DNA from 2 places in the Micrococcus sp. TA1 genome. Region 2 is predicted to be linked to the other one. Evidence: riboswitches for the same ligand, from Rfam matches in the RefSeq annotation. Region 2 holds a riboswitch; the other holds the start of a gene.
The links. Region 2 has a riboswitch for S-adenosylmethionine ahead of GGQ69_RS13795 (methionine ABC transporter ATP-binding protein). Riboswitches for the same ligand answer to the same signal wherever they lie in the genome.
Positions count from the first base shown of each region.

Region 1: linked by a shared signal. The riboswitch ahead of GGQ69_RS15425 (LLM class flavin-dependent oxidoreductase) and the one ahead of GGQ69_RS13795 (methionine ABC transporter ATP-binding protein) in region 2 are both predicted to bind S-adenosylmethionine.

Region 1 is NZ_JACHNW010000006.1:6,325-11,948, forward strand. Features, by position in the region: gene GGQ69_RS15410 (ABC transporter permease) at 1-125, opposite strand, end outside; gene GGQ69_RS15415 (ABC transporter permease) at 122-1,111, opposite strand; gene GGQ69_RS15420 (ABC transporter substrate-binding protein) at 1,235-3,073, opposite strand; gene GGQ69_RS15425 (LLM class flavin-dependent oxidoreductase) at 3,123-4,505, opposite strand; SAM riboswitch class IV at 4,590-4,704, opposite strand; gene GGQ69_RS15430 (acyl-CoA dehydrogenase family protein) at 4,914-5,624, opposite strand, start outside.
Region 2 is NZ_JACHNW010000003.1:11,180-16,803, reverse strand. Features, by position in the region: gene GGQ69_RS13820 (LysR family transcriptional regulator) at 1-398, shown strand, start outside; partial or broken gene GGQ69_RS16910 (DUF3237 family protein) at 406-816, shown strand; gene GGQ69_RS13810 (ABC transporter permease) at 906-1,790, opposite strand; gene GGQ69_RS13805 (aliphatic sulfonate ABC transporter substrate-binding protein) at 1,787-2,803, opposite strand; gene GGQ69_RS13800 (ABC transporter ATP-binding protein) at 2,949-3,803, opposite strand; SAM riboswitch class I at 3,813-3,907, opposite strand; SAM riboswitch class I at 4,135-4,227, shown strand; gene GGQ69_RS13795 (methionine ABC transporter ATP-binding protein) at 4,221-5,177, shown strand; gene GGQ69_RS13790 (methionine ABC transporter permease) at 5,179-5,624, shown strand, end outside.

The sequences.
Region 1 (5,624 bases), on a different contig from region 2:
CGGCGCCAGGACGCGGAGGCGCGGGCGGTGCGGTCCGCGGTGCCGGGACCCGGGGTGGGCGATGCCGGGCCACCGGGGACGGACACCCGGCCGGCAGGTGCGGGGGTCAGGGGCGTGGTGCTCATGCTGCCTCCTTCAGGCGGGGGTCGACGAGGATGTAGGCGGTGTCCACCACGAGGTTGGTGATCACGTAGATCACGGCCACGAGCATCACCACGCCGCACACCACCGGGAGGTCGCGGCCGTTGACCGCGGTGACGAGGACCCGGCCGAGGCCGGGGCGGGCGAAGACGTTCTCGGCGATCACGGCCGCGGAGAACTGGGCCCCGACCGCCCACCCGGTCAGGCTCAGGCCCGGCAGCAGGGAGTGGCGCAGCACGTGGCGCAGTCTCACGCCCCCGTCGGACATGCCCCGGGCGCGGGCGGTGAGGACGAAGGGGGCGTCCAGGGTGCGTTCGAACTCGGTGCGCATCACCTGGGCGAGGAAGCCGGCCAGCGGGATGCCGAGCGTCAGGGCCGGAAGCACCAGGCCGGCCGCGCCGCTGCCCGAGACCACGGGGAAGATCCCGAGCCACAGGGCGAAGACCACCAGCAGGATGATGCCGAGCCAGTACTGCGGCAGCGCCGCCGCCGCGGACTCCAGGCCGGAGAAGATCCTCGAGACCCAGGGGGTGCGCCGGGCGGTGAGCACCAGGAGCACCACGGCGATCACCCAGGCGATGGCCAGGGCCGTGAAGGTCAGCACCACGGTGGGCGCGATCTGGTCGCCGATCACGGTGGTGACGGGCTGGTAGAGGGTGTAGGAGATCCCCAGGTCGCCGCGCAGCAGGCCGCCCAGGAAGTCCAGGTACTGCACGATCAGCGGATCGTCGAACCCGAACGCCTCGTTGATCGGCGCGAGCTCCTCCGGGGTGCGCTCCTGGACCTGGCCGGTCTGCTGGTTCAGCAACAGGGTGGCGCGGTCACCGGGCAGCAGGACCTGGATGAGGAACGTGATGGTGGCCGCCGCCCACACGACGAACACGGCCCCGAGGGCCTTGCGGCCGACGGCGAGGGCCACCGCGGCCGGTGACGGCCGGTTGCCGCGGGGCGGGCGGTCCCGTGCTGCCACCGGGTCCGCAGCGGGGGACGAGGCGGGGGGTGAGGCGGGGTGCGATACGGGGGCTGATGCCGGGTGCACCGGCGGTGGGACGGTGGGTGACGGGCTGGGGTGTCGGGTGCTCAGGGACATGGGTCAGTCCTCGTTCTCGACCGGGGCGTCCGCACTGTCTGCGGTGTCCGGGATGTCTGCGGTGTCCGGGGTGAGGGTGCCGGAGGCGTCCCGGGCGTCCTGGGAGGTGAAATGGGCGTCGTGGAACACCGGGCCGCCCTGGGCGGGGTCGAGCCAGAGACCCGTGACGTCCCCGCCCACGGCCAGCGTGTTGGTCTGGGTGTACAGGCCGATCGCCGGGGCCAGTTCGCTGAGTTCGTGCTGGGCCTGGGAGAACCGCTCCGTGACCTCCTCGGGCGTGGGGGCCTGCAGCGCGGACTGGATGGTCGCGAACACCCGGGACTCGTCCAGGAACGTGGTGTTGGCCCCGTTCGGCGCCTCCTCGGTGGAGGGGCGGTAGTTGATGTTCAGGATCCCGGCGTGCGGGCTCGTCCAGTACCCCACCTGGGCGTCATAGCTCTCCGGGGTGGAGAACGCACCCCCGAAGAACTCGGACGGCGTGCCCGGGCGCAGCACCAGGTCGAAGCCTGCGGCCCGTGCCTGCTCCTGGAAGTTCTGGATCACGGTGTTGCCGTCCGGGGTGATGATGCTGTTCAGGCCGTAGACCACGAGCGCCTGCAGGCGTCGGCCGTCCTTCGTCCGGGTCCCGTCGGGGTCCCGGCCGGTCCAGCCGGCCTGGTCCAGCAGCTCGTTGGCCCGGTGCAGGTCGAACGGGTACTCGGCGGCGGCGTCCTCGTCGTAGTCCGGGGTGGTCTGGGAGAGGTAGCCGCTGGGCTCGAAGGGGACGGTGCCGAGGAAGGCCGAGGCCACGTTGGCCTCCCGGTCCGTGGCGAAGCTCAGGGCCTGGCGGACCTGCTGGTCCGTGAAGATGCCCCGCTGCGTGTTCAGGCTCATCACCACGGGCCGGCCCGGGGTGATGTACTGCGTGAAGTCGTAGTCCTCGCGGGCCTGGGCGATGTTCACGGCCGGCACCTCGCCGATCGCATCCATCTCCCCGGACAGCAGCGAACCGTACCGGGACGTGTTGTCCGGGACGATGTTCCACCGGATGCCCGCCACGTGGGCCGGGCCCCGGTGCCGGGCGTTCTGCGGCGCCCAGTCGTAGTCGTCATTGCGCTCGAACTCGATGTACTCCCCGCGCTTCCAGTCCTTGACGGTGAACGGCCCGGAGCCGATGGGCTCGGTGCAGTTCTCCTCATCGGTGCGGGACTGCAGGGCCGTGGGTGACTGCAGGCCGAAGTAGGACTGGGAGATGGTGGACAGGAACGGGGAGAACGGGGCGGACAGGTGGATCCGGACGGTGTGCTCGTCCAGCACCTCCGAGTGGTCGTAGAACCCGCCGAGGTGGGCGGCGGCGGTGCCGTTGCCGCCGTCCAGCCAGTAATCGAAGTTGTAGGCCACGGCCTCGGCGTCCAGGGCGGTGCCGTCCGTGAAGGTCACGTCCTCGCGCAGCCGCAGCGTCCAGGCCCGGCCGTCCTCCGACACCTCCCAGCCGGTGGCGATCCAGGGGACCACCGAGCCGTCCTCGGTGTGGGACACCAGGTTGTCCAGGACCTGGCGGGCGGTGAAGTTCTCCTGGATCCAGCCGCCGAAGATGCAGTTGGGCTCCTGGAGGTGGCCGTACTCGATCACGCCGCCCTGGACCGGCCCGGCACCGGCGGCGCCGGTCAGCGCCGCCTGGTCCGGGCCGGCGTCGGGATCCGTTCCGGCGCCGCGACCGGTGCCGGGACCTGCGGAGCAGGCGCTCAGGACCAGCGTGGCCGCGGTCAGGACGGCGAGCCCGGTGGTCCGGGGCCCGGGGAGTCGAGGGGTGCGGGGCGTCGTCCGGAGTCCGGGCGCGCTCGGGGAAGGTGGGGTGCTCATGGGGTTCCTTTCGCCGTGATCCAGCGCAGGCAGAAGTGGGTGGTGGGGCTCAGGCCCCGGTCGGCACGGTGGCGAAGGCGCCCCGGTACCGGGCGGCCGGGTGCGTCTGGGGCAGGCGGTCCCGGCCGAAGAGCTTCTGGCGCAGGGTGCCCGGCGCGTACTCGGACTGCGCCAGGCCGCGCTCGCGCAGCACGGGCAGGACCTGGTCCGCGAACTCCTCGAAGGAACCGGGGATCACCCAGTTGATGACATTGATGCCGTCCACGCCGGCGTCCTGCCAGTCCTGGAGCCGGTCCGCGATCTGCTCGGGGGTGCCCACCAGGCGGTTGTTGCGGTGGCTGCGCCAGGCGACGTCGGCGACCACGGGCTCGCGGTCCGTGATGGCCTTGGAGGTCCACTCGGAGAAGCCCTTCTGGGTGTTGGTCTCCAGGTCTTTCAACGGGGTCTCGGGAGGGTAGACACGGCCGTCCGGGTCGACCAGGGCGGCGTGGGCCAGGTAGCCCTCCACGGAGGCGTACTCCTCGTACTCGGCCAGCGTGCGCCGGGCCTGCTGCTCCGTCTCGCCGATGACGAAGCTCAGGCCCTGGAAGAACTTGATGTCCTCCGGTGCCCGGCCGGCCTCGACGGCGCGGCGGCGGGTGTCCTCGATCTGCTGGCGGGCGATGTCCGGGGTCGCCGCGATGAGGAACACGGCCTCGGCGTTGCGGGCGGCGAAGTCCCGGCCGGAGGCGGAGGATCCCGCCTGGTACAGCAGCGGTGTCCGCTGCGGGGACGGTGAGGGCAGGTGCGGGCCCTCCACCGAGTAGCGCCGGCCCTCGTGGTGGATCTTGTGGACCTTCGCCGGGTCCGAGTACCGGGAGCCCTGCCGATCCTTGACGACCGCTCCCTCGTCCCACGAGCCCTCCCAGAGCTTGTAGGCGACGTCCACGTACTCCTCGGCCCAGGCGTAGCGCTCGGCGTGGTCGGTCAGCCGTGGCAGGCCGAAGTTGCGTGAACCGTTGTCCTGGGTCCCGGTGACGATGTTCCAGGCGATCCGGCCGTTCGAGATGTGGTCGAGCGTGGAGAGCTGGCGGGCGAACTGGAACGGGTGGGACTGGAAGACGTTGGAGGTGGTGGCCAGGCCCAGGTGCTCGGTCACCACGGCCAGCGCGCCGAGCAGCACGGTCGGGTCGTTGGAGGGGATCTGCAGGCCCTCGTTGACGTACACGGAGTAGTCGGCGTCGGCGTCGCCGTAGTGGCCGACGACGTCCGCGAAGAACATGGCGTCGAACCTCGCGGCCTCGAGGGTGCGGGCCAGGTCGATCCAGGTGCGGACGTCGGTGAACTCGGCCTGCCCGGCGTCGGGGCGACGCCACTGGCCGTGGTGGATGTGACTGGTGGTGTTCATGACGAAAGCGTTGAAGTGCAGGGGCGTGCGGGCGATGGGGGCCATGGTGTCTCTTCCCGGTCGGTGGCACTCCGGGGATGCCCGGAACGCACCGGGGCGCGCGCAGGCGGCCTCGATGCACCGGGCGGGGTGCCGTACTTGCCGGTCACGGGTGCGTGCCGGCCGAATCATCACCTGGAGCACCCCACTACAGCGAGAGGGTTGCTGTCCGGTCAGCCAGGGCTTATGGCCGGATCTCGTGATTCCGTTACCGAGCGTAGACCCCGGCGCCGGTCCCGCCAAGGGATCCGCCGGCACCGGTTAACGTCCCGTCATCCCCGGCCGGGGCGAGGGCCACCGGGTCCTTCCATGACGCCGGGGGGACATACGGCGACATCTGCGCGGGCCGGGCACGCGAAGGCCCCCGCCGTGCGGTGCACGACGGGGGCCGGTGGCGCAGGCCAGGACCGTGGGTCAGGCGGAACCGATGCGGTAGGACCGCGACGGCGGGGTGGCGTTGACCTCCCACTCGCCGATGATCCGCGCGCGGTAGATGAGCGGATTGTGGCTGGCCAGCACGCGCGCGTTGCGCCAGTGCCGGTCCAGGCGCCTCGACTGGCTCGTGGCCGAGGCCCCGCCCACCTCGAACAGCTGGGTCGCGGCGGCCAGCACGTTCTTCGCGATCACCTGCTGGGCCTGGTAGACGCGGACGTACAGGGCGTTGACGTCCTCCTCCGGCAGCACCTCGCCCCCGGCCTCGCGTTCGAGGATTCCTCCCAGGGCGGCGACCACCGCGTCGAGCGCCACGCGGGAGGCGAAGGCCGCCGAGGAGAGCTCACCGACCACCTGCAGCACCTGGGCGTCGTCACGGGGCAGTTCGGTCACCCCGTGACTGAAGGACCGGCGCCGGCCGCGTACGTAGTCCCCGGCGTCACGCACGATCGCCTCGGCGATGCCCGTCAGGGTCGCCAGGTGCAGGAACTGCCAGGACGCCTGGCCGGTGGCCACGCGGGTGCCGTCGTCCAGGCCGGAGGTGTAGACCTCCTCCGGGTCGACCGGGGTGTTGTCGAACACCGTGGTCCCCGAGGCCGTGAGCTGCTGGCCGAACCCGTCCCAGTCGTCCAGGAGCCGGACACCGGGGGCGTCCGCGGGCACGGTCGCGGCGATCTCCTCACCGCGGGCGTC
Region 2 (5,624 bases):
TGCATGTGATGTTGCCGGCGGGCCATCGCCTCGCGGACCAGGACTCGGTGTGGCTGCGTGACATTGTGGACGAGCCGGCCGTGTTGCTGGACGTCCCACCCACCGCAGAACGGATGATCACCACCGTGGAATCGGCAGGACTGGCCATCAAAGTGGGATGGCGCAGCGCGAACATGGACACCATCCGCACCATTGTGGGCCGAGGCCTGGGGTATTCCTTCGCCAACAGCATCCCCGCCACCGGTGCCACCTTCGACGGACACAAGGTCGTCTACAAGCCGGTCGCCGACAAGACCCCCGCCAACGCCATCATGGCCGTGGTGCCAGCCGGGCAGAAACTACCCCGGCGGGTCAAGGTCGCCATCAACGCCCTCAAGACCACCGAACCACAACGCTGAATGGACCATCACGACGACTCATCCGCCTCGAGACCCCGCCGCAACCGCGGCTGGGGCGCCGGCGCCATCACCCCTGAAGCACGTTCTCAGCACCGACGTGGACGTTGATCCGCCCATCGGCATCAGAAGGACCGTGGACGGTGTGCGCCGCGTCGTCCCCATCCGGGGCGGACGCGCCCACGGTCCCCATATCACCGGCAGCGTGCTCAATGCGGGAGCCGATTTCCAGTAGTACCCCACCGGCGACCCTGAAGACCTGCGGAGGTTGGTGGCCGGAGAAGCCGTCGGTCCGGCCGGCATCTACTTCCGCTGTGTACCCCGGCTGACCGCCGAGGGGGACGGCCCGTACGGATGGATGAACCGCACCTTGTTCACCAGGGGTTCTTCAGGGAAACGGGATGCACGGGGGGCATCCTAGGGCCCGCGGGCGAACGCCAGGTGACCGGTTGAGGGACCAGCCCGGTGACCAGTCAGGCGGGCCGGTGACCCCGGACGCCCCGGGCCGGCCTAGGACCAGCGCCGCACCGCCCACTTCTCCACCAGGCCCAGGACGGCGTCCGTGACCTTGCCGATCACGGCCAGCAGCACGATCGCCAGGATCAGCCGGTCGGTGCGCCCGTTGTTCTGCGAGTCGGTGAGCAGGAAGCCCAGGCCCATGGAGGAGGCGATGAGCTCGGCGGCCACCAGGAACAGCCATGCCTGGGCCAGGGCCAGGCGCAGTCCCGAGAACACCGAGGGGATCACGGCCGGCAGCTGGACGGTGCGCAGCAGGCGCAGGCCGTGATAGCCGAAGGCCCGGCCGGCCTCCACCAGGTGCGGGTCCACGTGCTTCAGTGCCGAGTAGACGTTCGTGAAGATGGGGAAGAACGCCCCGATCGCGATGAGCGTGATCTTCGAGTCCTCGCCGATCCCCATCCACAGGATCAGCAGCGGCACCCACGCCAGGGACGGCACGGCGCGGATGGCCCCGGTGAGCGGGGAGAACAGGGCATCCGCCCACCGGGACAGTCCCAGCACGGAACCGACGAGCAGGCCCAGCACGCCGCCGATCGCGAAGCCGATCAGCACCCGCTGCACGGAGATGGCGATGTGGTGCCACAGGGGGCCGTCCGCCGCCAGCTGGACGCCCGCCTGCACCACGGAGGCCGGCGAGGGCAGCTGCACCGGGGAGAACAGTCCGGCCTCGGTCACCGCCCACCACAACGCCACGAGCAGTACCGGCACCAGGAGGCCGACGGCGGCGCGGCCGGCCGCGGTGCCCAGGGCTCCGCGGGCGCGCGGCGTCCCGGGGCCGGAACCGGCCGGTGCCGCACGCCGGTTCCGTTCGCCCGCGGCCAGGTCCGCCGGGGCCGAGGCCGGGGTGACGGTGTTCGGGGACGCGGGGGTACTCACTGCGTGGCCTTCTCGGCGTAGGAGGGCTCGAGCAGCTCGGCCAGCGCGGCGTCCACGTTCTCCTGGCTGGCGACGTCACCGGTCTCCACCAGGATGGGGCCGACCCTCTCGAGCACGTCGAGCTGGGCCTGCCCGGGGACCGGGTCCACGTCCAGGTTGGAGCGCTCCTGGATGACGGTGGTGGCCACGTCCTCCTCGAGGCCGGCGACCTCGGCGAGGATCGCGGCGGTCTCCTCGGGGTTCTCCAGCGCCCAGGCGCGCGCCTTCTCGTAGACGTCCAGCACGGCCTGGGCCAGCTCGGGGGACTCCTCGAGGAAGGACTCGGTGGCGTTGAGGAAGCCGTACGTGTTGAAGTCCACGTTGCGGTAGAACAGCTCGGCGCCCTCGGCCTCGGCGCCGGCCATGATCGGGTCCAGTCCGGACCAGGCGTCCACGGAGCCGTTGGCCAGGGCGGAGTTGCCGTCGGCGTGCTGCAGGTTCTGCACGGTGACCTCGGACGGGTCCACTCCGGCCTCCTCGAGGGCCTGGATGAGGAAGAAGTACGGGTCCGTGCCCTTGGTGGCGGCCACGTTCTTGCCCACCAGGTCGGTGACCTCCGTGATGCCCGAGTCGGCGGTGGTGACCAGGGCCGCCCACTCCGGCTGGGAGTAGAGGCCGATCGTCTTGATCTCGGTGCCGTTGGCGCGGGCCAGCAGGGCCGCGGAGCCGGCGGTGGAGCCGACGTCGACGGCCTCTGCGCGCAGCGCCTCGTTGGCCTTGTTGGACCCCGCGGACTGGACCCAGTTGACGGTGACGCCCTCGTCGGAGAGCTCCTCCTCCAGCCAGCCCTTCTCCTTGATGACCAGGGAGAGCGGGTTGTAGGTGGCGAAGTCGATGTCCAGGGTGTCGGCACCGCCAGCCGGGGCACCGGCCTCGGCGGCGTCACCGCCCGAACCCTCCCCGGCCACGCACCCGGTGAGGGCGAGGGCGGAGACGGCGAGGACCGCGGCGGAGAGCGTGAGTCGGGAGCGCATGGTGGTGCCTTTCAGGACAGGGGATCGCACGGGGGCGGGGAGGGTGGAACAAGAGGGGCGGAAGGGTCGAGCAGGGGGCGGTCCGGGGACCGTGGGTGCCGGTCAGAGTCGGCGGGGCGGTGCCGCCGGTGCGGCACCGGAGCGGTCAGTGCCGGTGGGCATCGACGCCGAGGCCGTCGAGCAGCTCCGAGCGCAGCGCGGCCAGCTCGGCTGAGCCGCGGGGGCGCGGACGTGTCCCGGGCACGGTGAGGACCTTGCGGGCGGTGGCCCCGGCAGCGGCGCCGGGATCCTTGCCGAGCAGCAGGATGCGGTCGGCCAGCTGCAGTGCCTCGTCCACGTCGTGGGTGACCAGCAGGATGGTGGTGGCCGTGCGGGCATGGATGTCCAGGAGCAGGTCCTGCATCTTCAGCCGGGTCAGCGCGTCGAGGGCGCCGAACGGTTCGTCCAGCAGCAGCACGCCGGGGCGCCGGGCCAGTGCCCGGGCCAGCGAGGTCCGCTGGGCCATGCCGCCGGAGACCTCGCGGGGCCGGTGATCGGCGTGGGCGCCCAGCCCGACGAGATCGAGCAGCTCGTCCACGCGCTTCCGGCCCTCGCTGCGGCCCGTGCCGTGCGGCAGGCCCAGGGCCACGTTCTGGTGCAGGGTGCGCCAGGGCATCAGGCGCGGTTCCTGGAAGCCGACGGCGGTGCGTGGGTCATGGGCGGTGACCGGCTCGCCGCCGATGAGGATGTCCCCGGAGTTGCCGGTGTCCAGTCCGCCGGCGGCCCGCAGCAGGGTGGACTTGCCGCAACCGGAGGCGCCGAGGATGGCCAGCACCTCGCCGGGTTCCACGGTCAGGGTGATGTCCCGCAACACGGCCCGGGGGCCCTCGGCGGTGGGGAACGCGCGGCCGACGCCGCGGAACTCCACCGCAAGGCTCTCCGGTGCGTCCGGGGCGGTGGCGGCGCCCCGGGCCCGCGCGGGGGCGCGGCCGGCAGGGCTCAGTTCGGCAAGGGCAGTCATGGTGATCACTCTCCATCGCTTCTGGCATGAGCACCCTTGCCCGGTGAAGCGGAGGGTTGCTGCGGCGTCACGGAGCCAGATCTCTCGGCCGCTCTGGATGGTTGCGCGTCCAGTCAATCAGCCACCGGTGCCCTGCCGCAAACACGGTGGTCAGCGGATGGGTTCCGGCGTGACCTGCTGCGGGCTCCCGTGACGTGAGATGACGTCATGCGGTGTCACACAAGCGCTTCGTGAGGCGCAGACGGTCGCCGACCGCATTCCTGGACGGGCAGGCGTCGGTTTATGACGTCCGGTTGGCGTGCCTCGTCCAGCCACCCCCACAGTGGATCCGTAACCATCCAGAGCGGCCGAGAGATCTGGCTCGACGACGCCGCAGCAACCCGCCCGACAGGGGACAGGGTGCTACTGCCAGGACCGATGGAGGTATTCCTCGTGATTTCCCTGCGCCATGTCACCACCACGTTCCCGGTGGGCCGCGACACGTCCGTCCCGGGCCGGCCGCGTTCCTGGTGGCCCCGGCATCGTCCGGCTGCGGAACCCGGGTCGGTGCCCCGGCGCCGGTCCCTCACGGCGGTGGACGACGTCAGCCTCGAGGTCGAGCGCGGCTCCATCCACGGCATCATCGGGTTCTCGGGTGCCGGGAAGTCGACCCTGCTGCGGAACATCAACCTCCTGGAACGTCCGAGCGCGGGCGAGGTCTGGGTGGACGGTGACGAACTGACCGCGCTGTCGGCCGAGGCCCTGCGCGAGCGCCGCCATCAGATCGGCATGATCTTCCAGGGCTTCAACCTGGTCAACAACCACACGGCGCTGGGCAACGTCGAACTGAGCCTGAAGTTCGCCGGACTGTCCGACGGGCGGCAACGCCGGCGCCGGGCGGTGGAAGCGCTCGACCTGGTCGACCTGGCCGACAAGGCGGATTCCTATCCGGCACAGCTCTCCGGAGGCCAGAAGCAGCGGGTCGCCATCGCGCGAGCCCTGGCGACCGAACCGAACCTCCTGCTGTGCGACGAGCCGACCTCCGCGCTTGACCCCTTCACCACTGCCACCGTGCTTCAGTACCTGGCGGACATCAATCACCGGCTCGGCATCACGGTGGTCATCGTGACCCATGAGATGGAGGTCATCAAGGCCCTCGCCGACGACGTCTCCGTGATGGAGGACGGCCGGATCGTGGAACGTTTCACCGTCCCCGACCTGACCTCGGGCCGTTTCGTCCCGACCACGTCGATCGGGCGCTACCTGGTGTCGGAGGGGATCAGCGTGGACCGCCACCGGTCGGCGGAGGTGCCCGAGGCCCTGGAGCTCCGCGAGCCCTCCCGGGAACGGCGTCAGCACTCCGTTCACGCTGTCACCGCAGGGGCGGTGAACTGACGTGGAGCGCGTCACCGAACTCCTGCCGGAACTCACGTTCGCCCTCGGCCAGACCTTCGTCATGATCGCCGTGGCGATCCCCGTGGCCGTCGTCCTCGGAACGCCGCTGGGCATCTGGCTCTTCACCCGGGCACCGGCAGGCATCGCGCCGTCGCCCCGGGCGCACCGGATCGTCTCGGGACTGGTCAACGCCGTGCGTTCGTTCCCGTTCCTGATCCTGCTGATCGCCATCATCCCCCTCACCCGGTTGCTCGTCGGCACCACGGTGGGGACGGCAGCGGCGATCGTCCCCCTCACCGTCAACGCCATTCCGTACTTCGCCCGGCTCGTGGAGCAGAACATGACCCAGCTCGGCGGGGGTGCCATCGAGGCTGCCCGTGCCATGGGGGCCACGCGCGGGCAGATCATCCGCAACATCCTGCTGGTCGACGCCCGGCCGGCGATCAT